DNA from 3 places in the Thermanaerovibrio acidaminovorans DSM 6589 genome. Region 2 is predicted to be linked to each of the others. Evidence: riboswitches for the same ligand, from Rfam matches in the RefSeq annotation. Region 2 holds a riboswitch; each other region holds the start of a gene.
What was found. A riboswitch is a leader RNA that binds a small molecule or an ion and turns the genes downstream of it on or off. The one in region 2 is predicted to bind cobalamin.
Positions count from the first base shown of each region.

Region 1: linked by a shared signal. The riboswitch ahead of TACI_RS00100 (aconitate hydratase) and the one ahead of TACI_RS07895 (TonB-dependent receptor plug domain-containing protein) in region 2 are both predicted to bind cobalamin.
Region 3: linked by a shared signal. The riboswitch ahead of TACI_RS00350 (ethanolamine ammonia-lyase subunit EutB) and the one ahead of TACI_RS07895 (TonB-dependent receptor plug domain-containing protein) in region 2 are both predicted to bind cobalamin.

Region 1 is NC_013522.1:21,672-26,021, reverse strand. Features, by position in the region: gene icd (isocitrate dehydrogenase (NADP(+))) at 1-896, opposite strand, end outside; gene TACI_RS00100 (aconitate hydratase) at 1,198-3,132, opposite strand; cobalamin riboswitch at 3,303-3,504, opposite strand; gene TACI_RS00095 (glycosyltransferase family 10 domain-containing protein) at 3,620-4,350, opposite strand, start outside.
Region 2 is NC_013522.1:1,591,517-1,595,866, forward strand. Features, by position in the region: gene TACI_RS07885 (ExbD/TolR family protein) at 1-250, shown strand, start outside; gene TACI_RS07890 (TonB family protein) at 247-933, shown strand; gene TACI_RS07895 (TonB-dependent receptor plug domain-containing protein) at 942-2,759, opposite strand; adenosylcobalamin (AdoCbl) riboswitch at 2,892-3,029, opposite strand; gene TACI_RS07900 (TolC family protein) at 3,125-4,350, opposite strand, start outside.
Region 3 is NC_013522.1:79,900-84,249, reverse strand. Features, by position in the region: gene eutL (ethanolamine utilization microcompartment protein EutL) at 1-335, opposite strand, end outside; gene eutC (ethanolamine ammonia-lyase subunit EutC) at 364-1,257, opposite strand; gene TACI_RS00350 (ethanolamine ammonia-lyase subunit EutB) at 1,273-2,634, opposite strand; cobalamin riboswitch at 2,764-2,925, opposite strand; gene TACI_RS00345 (glycerophosphodiester phosphodiesterase) at 3,245-3,952, shown strand; gene TACI_RS00340 (MFS transporter) at 3,980-4,350, shown strand, end outside.

The DNA of each region.
Region 1 (4,350 bases), 280 kb from region 2:
ACGTCGTACTCCGAAGGACGCAGGAGGATCTGCTGGAACATGGCGTCTGCGATCCGGTCCTTTATCACTATCTTACCCTCCGGCACCACGCCCCCGTGGAGCTCCGACACCTCCTGCTCGGTGATGCACACGTGCCCGAACTCCCGCTTGGCCAGCTCGTAGCCCCACTTCATGAAGGCCCCCTCGGTGAACTTCATTATGTTCCCCTTGTGGACCAGGGTTACGGACTTGCGGCGGTTGGCGATGGCGTACTGGATAGCCATCCGGACCAGCCGCTCGGTCCCCGTCCTGGAGATGGGCTTTATGCCTATGCCTGAGTCCACCCGGATCTCCTTCCCCATACCCTTGAGGAACTCTATCACCCGGCGGCACTCATCGGTACCCTCCTCCCACTCTATCCCCGCGTACAGGTCCTCGGTGTTCTCCCGGAAGATCACCATGTCCACGTCCTGGGGACGCTTCAGAGGGGCGGGGACCCCCTCGAACCACCTAACGGGCCTCACGCAGGCGAAGAGATCCAGCTCCTGCCTGAACGCCACGTTCAGGCTCCTGAAGCCGCCTCCAACCGGGGTGGTGAGGGGACCCTTTATGGCCACCCGGAAGTAGCGCACCGCGTTGAAGGAGTCCTCGGGGATCGCGGTGCCGAACATGTCCATGGCCTTCTGACCCGCGTAGATCTCCCACCAGTGGAGCCTCCTCCTGCCCCCGTAGGCCTTCCTCACCGCCTGGTCCAGCACCATCCTCATGGCGGGGGTTATGTCCACCCCGATGCCGTCCCCCTCCACGTAGGGGATCACCGGCTCGTCCGGCACCTGAAGGCGGCCACCATCGAAGAGGATCCTCTCCCCGCTCTCGGGGGCCTTGTAGATCTTGAGCTCCAGTCCCTCAAACCTCATCACACCTGCTCCCTCCCTTTCCTTCGGGGCCAAGGCCCCGCTATGGGATCCGAAGTCACCCCGTCCGCGGCCAACGGATCCGGGCAACCCATGTAGCCCGCGTAGCCCTCATCAAGAGGCAAAACGTGGCGGTAGTTAAAAAAAAGCCCCGGGGTGCGGAAGCGGAGGCGCTACTGCCGTTCGGTACCTTTTGGCCGTCTCCGGAAGGGGAGCAAACTGGGCAAGGGTTTACGTCTTCCGAGAGGGCCGCCCCCGGGGAACCTTTTTCTTTGCTTCGCTTTACCGAATTATCATAATTGCCCTATCGTCGGGCCTTAACGTAGTTGAGCCTGCCGCCGGCCATTATCACATTGAGGTCCTCCTCCCCCACCGGGGTGGTGCAGGGCACCTGGATGCCCTTGGTGACGTCGGTAACCCGGAAGACCGATCCGGCCCGCACCTCATCGGTGGCCAGCTCCAACCGGTCCCCCTGGTCTATCCGGTCGTAGTCCGCCGGATCCTGGAAGACCAGGGGCAGGATACCGAAGTTCACCAGGTTGGCCAGGTGGATCCGGGCGAAGCTCTTCACCAGCACCGCCTTCACCCCCAGGTAGCGGGGGGCCAGGGCAGCGTGCTCCCGGCTGGAACCCTGTCCGTAGTTGGCGCCCCCCACAACGAAGCCACCGCCGGAGGCCAGGGCCCTCTCGGGGAAGGTGCCGTCCACCACCTGGAAAACGTGTTTTGATATGGCCGGGACGTTGCTCCTCAGGGGCAGGACCTTGGCCCCCGCGGGCATTATGTGATCGGTGGTTATATCGTCCCCAACCTTCAGAAGCACCAGGCCGCAGACCATTTCCCCCAGGGGCTCCATGGCGGGCAAGGGCGCTATGTTTGGCCCCCGGCGGATCTGGATCGAAGATCCGTCCTCGGGGGGGAACACGAACCGCCGGTCGTCCACGTGGAACCTCTCGGGCTGGACGAAGACGAAGGGCTTAAGACCCCGGCGCTGGGCGAAGTCCCTTGGATCCGTCAGTCTCCCCTCCACAGCGGAGGCGGCGGCAGTTTCGGGACTAACCAGACAAACCTTACCCGTCTTATGGCCGCAGCGGCCCAGGAAGTTGCGGTTTATGGTCCTCAGGGAGACCCCCTCGGTGGGGGGAGCGAAGCCCATGCCTATGCAGGCCCCACAGCTCACCTCCAGGATCCTGACCCCGGCGGAGAGGATCCTCTCCAGGGCGCCGGAGGCGGCTATGTGGTGCAGCACCTGGCGGCTCCCGGGGGATACGCCCGCGTCCACCTCCGGGTGCGCCGGCCCGTCCCCCAGGATGTGGGCCACCGACTCCAGGTCCCGGAGGGAGGAGTTGGTGCAGGAGCCGAACATGACCTGCTGGATCTCCATCCCCGCCACCTCCCTCACGGGGACCACGTTGTCCGGCTGGTGGGGCAGCGCCACCAGGGGCTCCACTCGGGACAGGTCTATCTCTATCTCCTGGTCGTAGACCCCGTCCGGGTCCGCCTCCAAGGGCACGAAGGCCTCCTCCCTGCCCTGAGCGGCCAGCCAACGGCGGGTAACCTGGTCACTGGGGAAGATGGAGGAGGTGGCCCCCGTCTCGGCCCCCATGTTGGCCATGGTGGCCCGCTCTGGCACCGACAGGGTCTCAACACCGGGACCGCAGTACTCCAGCACCTTGCCAACCCCGCCCTTGACCCCTATGCGGCGCAGCACCTCCAGGATCACGTCCTTGGCGGAGACGAAGGGGCCAAGACGGCCGGTCAGGTGCACCTTTACTATCCTAGGGTAGTTGACGTAGAAGGGCTCCCCCGCCATTGCCAAGGCCACGTCCATGCCCCCCGCTCCGATGGCCAGCATCCCCACCCCGCCGGAGGTGGGGGTGTGAGAGTCGCTGCCCAGGAGAGTCCTGCCCGGAACCGCGAAGCGCTCCACGTGAAGCTGGTGACAGATGCCGTTGCCCGGGGGGGAGAAGACTATCCCGTATTTCTTGGCCACGTCCATCAGGTACCGATGGTCATCCGGGTTCTTGAAATCCTCCTGGATCATGTTGTGATCCACGTAGCTAACCGAGAGCTCCGTCCTCACCCGCTCCACTCCTATGGCCTCGAATTGGAGATACGTCATGGTACCGGTGGCATCCTGGGTGAGGGTCTGGTCAATCCTGATACCTACCCTCTCCCCCCTCTCAGGCCTTCCCTCAACCACGTGAGGGTTCAAGATCTTCTCGGTTAGCGTGAGTCCCACGGTCAACAGCTCCTTTCTTTAGATAGATAAGCAAAGCTACCGCATCAAAAAAAATGGACCTCCGCTTCCGCGAAGATCCAACTATCCGTGCAATGCCACAAGGAGGGTACGAAGGACCCAGCCCACCCTGATGGCGTCACCCCGGTAGAACGTCCGATCTCCGCGGACTTCTCCCGCCGCTGCCCCGGGCCGGTCTCCTGGCTCACCCTCATCCCCTAACGGGCCCCTTCCCAGGGATCCAAATCCCCAGTGGATAACGCTCGCAGAGTCAGGCTTACAGTGGCGGGTCCGCGCCGGACTTTCACCGGCTTCCCGTTCACCCGAAGCAGTTCAAGTTTTTTAAATACCGGGACCCTAGATCCCTTGGGGGGAATTCTCCATGCTCAACGACAATTTGTCAAGCGGAGACTGTAAAATACATATTTTTCAGTAAATTAGCATCCCTCTTCGGCGCTGTCGATGAAAGGGTTGCGGGATTCCAGACCCTTCATCTCATATCGCACTCGGCGCCCATCATTCGCTTTATCCCTAACCTGATCCGCCGTATACGCCCCCTGATGGAGAAGAGTTCCTCGGGCCTCAGCGTCACTCGCCTGGTCTCCCCCGCATCAAGGGATCTAATCAGCTTAGCCATTGTAGGGAAGAAGTTGTACCTCTCGAGAATCAGCTCCCTGCACAGCCGAAGCAACGGAACAGCCTTGGAGTAGGCATCGCTTTGAATGATCTCCCGAATGGCATTCACGGCCCCCTCCGGATCATCTATGTCTATCCGGGCGAAGGAACCCTCAGGGAAGTACTCCTCCAGGTTGGGACAGCCCCAGTAGATTGGGAAAGCCCCCCCCAGGTATGCATCCGCCAGCTTCTCGGACCAATAGTGCGGGCATGACGAGTTTTCCAGCACCACGTGGTACCTGTAGGGCCTAATGGCATCCCTTTTGCAGGAAACCTCCCGGGCCCGGCCCCGGCCGAAGAGATCGAGCCCATCGATTCCAGCCCCCCCAAGGAGCTCCACGAACCGGTTCCTACGGCGGTGACAATCCCGGCTCCGCTTGGCGGAGCATATAACGGAGGCCAAACGTTCCTTACACGAAAATGGATCGTCCGCAACAAGGGAGTCGTAGCTCTCCAGGAACCTGTCGTCTCCCTCTCCGGACACGTTCCTTCCGTAGTGCCACGGAAGACACTGTTGCCCCAGGATCAACCCTCCATGGTCCATGG
Region 2 (4,350 bases):
GCCCAAGGGGAGGGGGGAACGGACGGAGGTAAAGGCGGCGGTGATAACCATCACATCCAACGGGGAGATCCTCCTGGACGGGAAGCCCTCCAGCCTGGGGGAGCTGAAAGCACGCCTCCGGGGACACCCACGGGTCCTGCTGGGGGCCCACCGGGGAGTGCCCTACGGCAGGGTGGCGGAGCTCCTGTCCGCCCTCAGATCCGCAGGTGTTGAGTCCGCGGGGCTGCTGCTGGAGGGGAGCTCCAATTGAGACGTGCCCTACCCTTCCTCCTGGCCAGCCTATGGATCCACTGGGCGGTCCTGGGGATCATCACCCCGCGTTCCCACCAGCCCCCGGGGATTCACGTCATGCGCATCACCATTGAGACCGCCCCCACCGCCCCCCCTTCCGTGACACCCGGGGCGGACCCGCCCAAAGCCAAGACCGAGGCCCCGGTTAAAACCCCGGCCAAGCAGAACAGGATCCCGAGCGAACGCAATCCAAGCGCCCGAAGGGCCCCAAAGGAGGCCTCCCTGGGGGAGGCGAAGGATAGGGGGGGGACCGATCGATCCGGGGACACGGATGGCCCCGCCGGCGGCCCACCGGCGGAGGGGGCCCCGGCAGGTGAAGGGGGACTTCCATCGGGGGGTCAAGCGGAAGGCGGGGGGACCGGTGAAACCCTACCGGGTGGAACGGCGGAGGACGCCACCCTGCGGGTGAAGCCCCGGTACCCCCGGGCGGCTCGGCAGAGGGGCGAGGAGGGCACGGTGGTGATCCGCCTCACGGTCCGGGACGGGGTCCCCATCGATGCGAGGGTGGAGTCCTCCAGCGGGTCCCCCCGGCTGGACCGGGCGGCGCTGGAGGCGGCGGCCATGTGGCGCTTCAGGCCCCAGGTGAACGGGGAGGTCCGGATCCCCTTCCTCTTCAGGCTGGTGGATCCGGACCCCCGGTGAGGTGACGCCTAGATGCGGCCGCTCAGGGTCAGGTACCAGGTCCTCTCGGGCGTCACATAGCCGCTCCGGTCCACGAAGAACTCCCGGCCGAAGACGTTGCGTCCCCCCAAGGTCAGCTCCATCTCCCCCAGGGAGCGGGAAAGGTTGAGGTCCACCAGGAAGATGTCCTCCTCGGAGTAGTGGTTGGTGTTGTCCCTTATGGCCCTATCCCCGTAGAACCGGCCGGTGACGCTGGCCCTCCAGGGTCCCCGGGTCCACTCCAGGGTGGAGACCGACTTCCACCGGGGATCCCCGCTCCTGGTCCACTGACCCGAGGCCCTCTCCTCCCCGTAGGCCCAGGACAAACCCTGCCGATAGGTGAGCCCCTCGGACAGCCGCAGGACCCACTCCGCCTCCACCCCGTAGGCCCGGTAGCGCTCCAGGTTCACGTACTGGCCGATCCAAGTGATGGGATCCGACTGGTAGGCGATCCTGTCGTCCAGGTCGGTGTAGAAGAGGTTGAAGCTCCAGCCGGCGGCGGACCGGACCCCCGCCTCGTAGCTCCACCCCTTCTCGGGCCTGAGCTGGTAGTTGGGGATCCCCCAGCTCCTCATGGGCATGTAGATCTGGAAGAAGCTGGGCATCACGAAGGCCCTGCCGGCGGACAGGTACCACAGCCTGCCGGAGGGGTCCTCGTAGGAGAGGGACACCTTTGGGTTCAGCTCCGAGTAGTCGTCCCCCCTCTCAACGTCCCAGCGCTCGTAACGGAGCCCCAGAAGGCCCGTCAGTTCCCCCAGGGGGAAGCTGGTCTCCCCGTACAAGGAGAGCCCATCCCTCTTGAGGTCGTAGGGATCGTTGTTGCCAAAGGGGTTCTCGAAGTTCCTGCTGTCGGAGCTGTCCCGACGGAGCTCGATCCCGTAGGCCAGGAGGTTTGAGCCCCACTTGCCCCGCCCGTCCAGGGCGAGCCCCAGGTTGCTGTCCTGGTACTCACTCCTGCCGGAGGAGTCGAAGACCCGCTTGAAGTTGCTGCCGTAGTAGGCCTTGAGGGACAGGTCCCCTGGAACCGGTAGCTCCAGCACGTAGCGGCCGTAGTCGTTCTCCTGCCGGTTCAGGTCCCCGTCGTAGGTCCAGCGGGAGGAGTAGTCCCCCAGGCTGGCCTTGAAGGTCCACCCGTCCCCCTTCAGGTCCAGGCCGTAGTGGTTCGCCCGGTAGTCGTCGGACCGGTCGTAGAGGCCGTTGGTCCGCCTCCTGATCCGGCGCTGGCCCTCCTCCTCTCGGGAGTAGCGGACCGTGGCGGTAACCCTATCTCCTCCGGAGGCCCAGACGGTGCCGGAGAGGTACCCGTCGGATCCGCCGGTCAGGGAGAAGCCCGCCGGGGCGGCCCCCTTTCGAGTCACCACGTTTATGACCCCTCCAAGGCCGTGGGAACCGTAGAGGGCGGAGGAGGCGCCCTTTAGGACCTCCACCCGCTCGATGGAGCTCAAGGGGACGGTCCTGAGGTCGAAGGGGGCCCCCAGCACCGCCCCGGTGCCGTAACTGGAGGTCATGAAGGGGACCCCGTCCACCAGGAGTAGCACCTCGGTGGTCATCCCCCGGACGGATATGCCCTTGGACTGGGCCATCCCAGCCCCGCTGACCAGGCCGTTCACCCCGGGTAGCAGGTCCAGCACCTCCTGCAGGTTCCTTGCCCCGCTTCGCCGGATGTCGTCGGAGGTTACCCGATGAACCATGGCGGGCAGGTCCTCCATGGAGCTCACCCGGGAGCCCAGGACCTCCACCACCGGCTCGTCGGCCCCGAAGGCGGGCCCCCCCAAGGCGGCCAACCCCAAGACAACGAACAGCCACAAGGATCTCCTAGATGTACGCACAGAAACTCCCTCCCCGTTGGATTATGATCTCCAAGGGCCGGTGTAGAGATCTCCCCCCCTTCCTCAAAAAACTTCCGGGCCCGCCGCTCTGGAGGGCCCGGACAGACCACCATGCGGCCCCCCCGCCCTCGAAGGGGGGCCGCATCCAGGACCTGGGGCCAGTGTCGGGCTCGGACTCAAAGTCCACACCGTAGCGGGGCTGCGCCGGATTCCCACCGGTCTTCCTGGGCTCCCAGACCCAATTCGTCCCCGGACCGCTCCGGGGACGTGGCATCTGGCACGGAACTATAGCACAATATGAGACCAACACAAAGGCCCCCGGGGGGACCCCCGGGGGCGGGTGGTCAGTTTCTCAACACCATCCCCCACCCCTCCTCGCCAAGGGCGTAGCGAAGCGCCGCCTGGGCGGAGAGGAGGTCGTACCGGGCGTCCACCAGGTCGTTCATGGCCTGCTCCAGCCGCACCCGGGCGTCCAAGACGTCCAGGTTGGTGCCCACCCGGGCATCATAGCGGCGCTCCGCTATCCGGTGGTCCTCCTCCGCCTGCTTGAGCCCCACATCCGCCGCCGCCAGCCTCTCCCGGGCCTCCTTGAGCCGCTCGAAGGCGTCCACCGCCTCCTGCCTTATCTGCAGCTCCATGTCGCCGAACCGCCCAAGGAGCGCCTCCGCCTGGGCCCGGGCCTGATCCGCCCTGGCCCTCACCTCCCCGAAGTCCAACATCCGCCACTGAAGGGTCAGCGACAGCAGGTAGTCCTCCTTCTCGCTGGGGAAGAAATCGGGCCCCACCCGGTAGGCCTCCCCCTTGAACAGAAGCTGGGGCCTCCCCTGCCCATCCGCCGCCCCAGCCAGGGCCAGGGCCTGCCGACGGTACATGTCCAGGGACCTCAGCTCCCGCCGGGACCGAAGGGCTATCCCCTGGACGTCAACCCCCTGGGGAATCGCCAAATCCCCCGCCTCCACCACCAGCTCCCGGTCCCGGGGCACCACGAACCCGCAGGCCCGGTCCAGCATGGCGTAGGCCCTCTCCACCGCCCCATTGGCCCTTATGAGGTTGACCTTTGCGTTGGACAGGGCCACCTGGGCCCTCAAGAGCTCCGCCCGGGGCACCATCCCCACCGAGTAGAAGGCCTTCACCCTCTCCAGGTAACGCTCGGACAGCTCCACCACCCGGGACGCCACCTGTACCCTCCCCTTGGCCCGAAGGACCCCGTAGAGGGCGGACCTCAGCTGGAAGAGAACCCCCTCCCGGCCCCGCTCCTCCTCCGCCCGGGCGGCCTCCATGGCCGCCTCCGCAGCCCGCACCTGATATGTCAGGGTGCCCCCCGAGTAGAGCACCTGGGTCAGCGCCAACGCGGCCCGGTAGGTCTCCTCGTAGCCGGTCACCGCGTACCCCACTGGCTTGTCCAGGGGATCGTAGACCCGGGCCTTGGGAGGCTCCTTGGCCTTGGAACCGTAGAGCACCAGGTCCAGCTTGGGAGCCAGCCCCGCCCGGGCCTGCTCCAGCGCCGCCTCCTTGCCCCTCACCGAGGCACGGAGGGCCTTGAGGACCGGGTGGACCTCCAGGGCCCTGC
Region 3 (4,350 bases), 340 kb from region 2:
AACCATGCCTCGTTCTCTATCACGTCCGCTATGGCGTTGAGGCCGCTTCTCACCTCCGCGGGGTTCGGGCCCGCTATGATGCCTATGATCTCCCCCGCCAGCTTGGTGTTGGCGTTGGCGGCCCCACCGTAGAAGGACTTGGCGTAGACCACCTCCACGTCCGCCTTCTTGGTGGCCTCGTCCAGCGCCGTGTAGGTCACGTCGTCGCTGTCGGCGGTCACCATCCCCAGGCTCCTCTGATCGGGCCTCAGGCCCAGGGCCTTGGCCATGTCGGGGTTCACGTTGGGGATTATCTTCACGCTCAGAAGCCTAGCCTTCAAAGGATCTCCCTTCATTTGCCTTCCCCCCTTAATTACAAAGCGGCTAAAGCTTTAGGTCTATTCCGCTGGCCCGCTTCTCCAGCATGAGCTTTATGATCTCCGCCACGTATCCCCCCGCCTCCACCGCAGGGGTGCCGCCGGAGTGGATGTTGGAGACCACGGTGCGCTTCGCCTCCGGCATCCCCACGGTGCCCTTGTAGGTGATGTAGGCGGACATGCTCTCCGCGGTAACCAGCCCGGGGCGTTCGCCGATGAGGACGCAGACCACCTCCGCCCCGGTCACCTGGGAGATCACGTCCATGGCGGGCACCCGGCCGTACTTTACGAAGAAGGGCTTGGGCAACTTTATGCCCTGTCGGTCCAGCGCCTGGGCCATGGCCTTGAAGGTGTCTATGGCGTTGGTCTCCACCGCGGTGGTGCTGAGCCCGTCGGAGATGTAGACCAGCACCTTGGGGGGCGATCCCACCAGGCGCTTTATGGTCTCCGTAGCCTCGGGGGAGAACCGGCGGCCAAGGTCCGGTCGGGTGAGGAACTGGTCCTTGTCGGCGCACTCGGTCTTGACCACCTGGAGGTCGTTCTTGGCGAGAAACTCATCGGAGACCTCGCTGAAGACCGCATCTTGGGCGGCGGCGTGATCCGCCCTGAACCGGAGGAGGGTCTCGGTCTTGTACCGGGGCCCCGCCCGCCATACCCCTATCCTGGCGGGGGTCTTGGCCTTCATAGCCATGAGCGCCGCCGGGTCCTTGGGGGATGGGACCAGGCACTGGGTCCTTATGTCCACCTGGGTGAGGTCTGGTAGCTCCCCCTCCTGGCCCGACGGGGCCTCCTGGGCCCCCTGAGGCGGGGTTGACGGCTGGGTCGGGCTGGGCTCTGCCCCCCGGGACATCTCGTTCAATATCTCCATCACCAGCTGCTTGAGATCCTGTTCCTTGACCATCGATCACCCCTCCTGTCAGCAGAAGATGGAGGCGTCCCCGGCTCGCTGGGTCAGCACCCCGTTCTCCAGAATCCCCCACTTCTCAAGCCAGCGCTCGAACTCCCCTATGGGCCGTACCTTGAGGAGCTGCCTCAACGCGGCGGTGTCGTGGTAGCCGGTGCACTGGTAGTTGAGCATCACGTCGTCCCCGTGGGGTATCCCCATGAAGTAGTTGCACCCCGCGGCGGTGAGTAGCACCGCCAGGTTCTCGATGTCGTTCTGGTCCGCCTTCATGTGGTTGGTGTAGCAGGCGTCGCACCCCATGGGTATCCCGGTCAGCTTCCCCATGAAGTGGTCCTCCAGCCCCGCCCGGATCACCTGTCTGCTGTCGTAGAGGTACTCGGGGCCGATGAACCCAACCACGGTGTTCACCAGGAAGGGCTTGAAGCGCTTGGCGAAGCCGTAGCACCGGGCCTCCATGGTGACCTGGTCCGCGTCGAAGTGGGCGTCGGAGGAGAGCTCGGACCCCTGGCCAGTCTCGAAATACATGAAGTTGGGGCCCGTTGAGGTGCCCTGCCGGGCCGCCAGCTCCATGGCCTCCGCCAGCATGGTGCCCGATATGCCGAAGGCCTCGTTGCCCTTCTGGGATCCGGCGATGCTCTGGAAGAAAAGGTCCGTGGGGGCCCCCTGGCGGACCGCCTCCATCTGGGTGGTCACGTGGGCCAGGACGCATATCTGGGTGGGGATCTGATAGCGCTCCTTGAGCTCCTGGAAGCTGTGGAGGATCTTCTTGACGTTCTCCACCGTGTCGTCCACCGGGTTAAGGCCTATGACCGCGTCCCCCACCCCGTAGGATAGCCCCTCCAGGATGGAGGCCCTTATGCCCTCCACGTCGTCGGTGGGGTGGTTGGGCTGGAGGCGGGAGGCAAGGGTCCCCGGAAGGCCTATGGTGGTGTTACAGTGGGCGCTGATCCGGATCTTGCTGGCCCCGTAGATGAGGTCCATGTTGCTCATCAGCTTGGCCACCCCGGCCACCACCTCGCTGGTGAGTCCCCGGCTGACCCGCTTTATGTCCTCCCCGGTGACCTGGTCGGACAGGATCCACTCCCTTAGCTCCCCGATGGTCCAGCCCGCCACCTCCTGGTAGATCCTCTCGTTCACGTCGTCCTGGATTATCCGGGTGACCTCGTCCTCCTCGTAGGGGACCACCGGGTTGTTCCTCAGGTCCGCCACGGTGAGGTTGGCCAAAACGTGCTTGGCCGCCACCCGTTCCTCCATGGACTGGGCCGCTATGCCCGCCAGCCTGTCCCCGGACTTCTCCTCGTTCGCCTTGGCCAGGACCTCCTTGACGCTCTTGAACTGGTATACCCGGCCGAAGAGCCTCGTCTTTAGCCTCACCTCTCCATCACCTCCGCTTTGGGTGTAGTGAGAGGGCCCCGGTGGGGAGCCTAAAAGAACCGCCGGGGCCCGGCGCGCCACATCAGGGGCAACGCCCCAAGCGCGCTGGTCCCCGGCGTCCGCGGGCACCCAGCTACCACCGCCGCGATAGGTCTCCTGGCTTACCATCATCCCCCGCCGCGCCTTCCCGGGACAACCCAGTGGCTCCAATGCGGCTTGGTCCGGATCACAGTGGCGGCCCCGCGCCGAAATCCCATCGGCTTCCCTTGCATCGCGGCTGGTCAGAGATTGACAACGGGCAAAGGCCAAACAGAAACCCCTATAGAGGGATAGAAACCTTGTTAGCTAGTATAATCCAGACTCGTCAGAAAAGTCAACAGTGCTCAATATTACGCTATGGTTTCTAATCCCTAATACTACCATGCCACTGGTACAAAAATAAAATTAATATAGAAACCCGAACCCACCCCCGATTGACCTTTCTCTTAAATTAAGCTAATATCATTTGGCATTCGTCCCGCTAGAGATCAGAGACCCGCGGGCCCCATGGGGCCGTGCGGGCTTTTTTAGTATCTGGGGGGACAAATCAAGGGAGAGGGGAGTGAGAGGTTTGAAGATCATAGGACATCGGGGCGCCGCGGGACTGGCACCGGAAAACACCCTGGAGGCCATAAGGCGCGGCCTGGAGCTGAACGTCCACGGCATCGAGATCGACGTGCAGCTCACCAAGGACCGACAAGTGGTGGTGATCCACGACTTCACCGTGGACAGGACCTCCGACGGATCCGGAGAGGTGGACCGGCTGACCCTGGAGGAGCTACGCCGGCTGGACTTCGGCGCCAAGTTCCACCCCTCCTTCAAGGGGGAACGGATACCAACCCTCATGGAGGTGCTCCAGACGGTGCCCACCGACAGGCTCCTCAACGTGGAGCTCAAACAGATCGCCTACCGCCGCCGGGGCCTGGAGGAGGAGGTGGCCAAGGTGATCCGCCACTTCGGACAACACCACCACATCATCGTGTCCTCCTTCGATCACCGGGGCCTCAAGACCATCAAGGAACTGCTACCGGAGATACGGATAGGCCTCCTCACCTACCACTACCCGGTCAACCCAAGATCCTACCTGGAGGGGCTGGGCTTCCCGGTCTACAGCCTGCACCCCGCCTTCGAGCTGGTGGACCGGGAGGACGTGAAGACCTACCTGGATATGGGACTGGAGGTGCTCTCCTACACGGTTAACGACCCCCAAACCGCCCGGGAGCTGGAATCCATGGGTGTCAGCGGCATCTTCTCCGACAGACCGGACCTTTTCGTTTGATCATCTCATACCTCAGGAGGTAAGCCCATGAACCGAAACGTCAAGAAGTGGATAACCCTCTTCTGTCTGGCATTCTCCGGCGGCATAATCTACCAGCTCCCGTACCTGCGGGAACAGTTCTACATTCCCCTCCAGAATGCGCTCCAGATAAACAACACCCAGATAGGCAACCTGATGACCGTCTACGGGATCGCCAACCTGTTCCTATACTTGCCGGGGGGCATCCTGGCGGACCGGCTCCCCTACAAGAAGCTGGTCCCCTTCTCCCTCATAGCCACCGGCCTCACGGGGCTCTACTACTCCACCTTCCCGGGCTACCACATGGCGCTGGCCATCCACGTCATCTGGGCCTTCACCACCGTCTTCACCTTCTGGCCCACCATGCTCAAGAGCGTCAA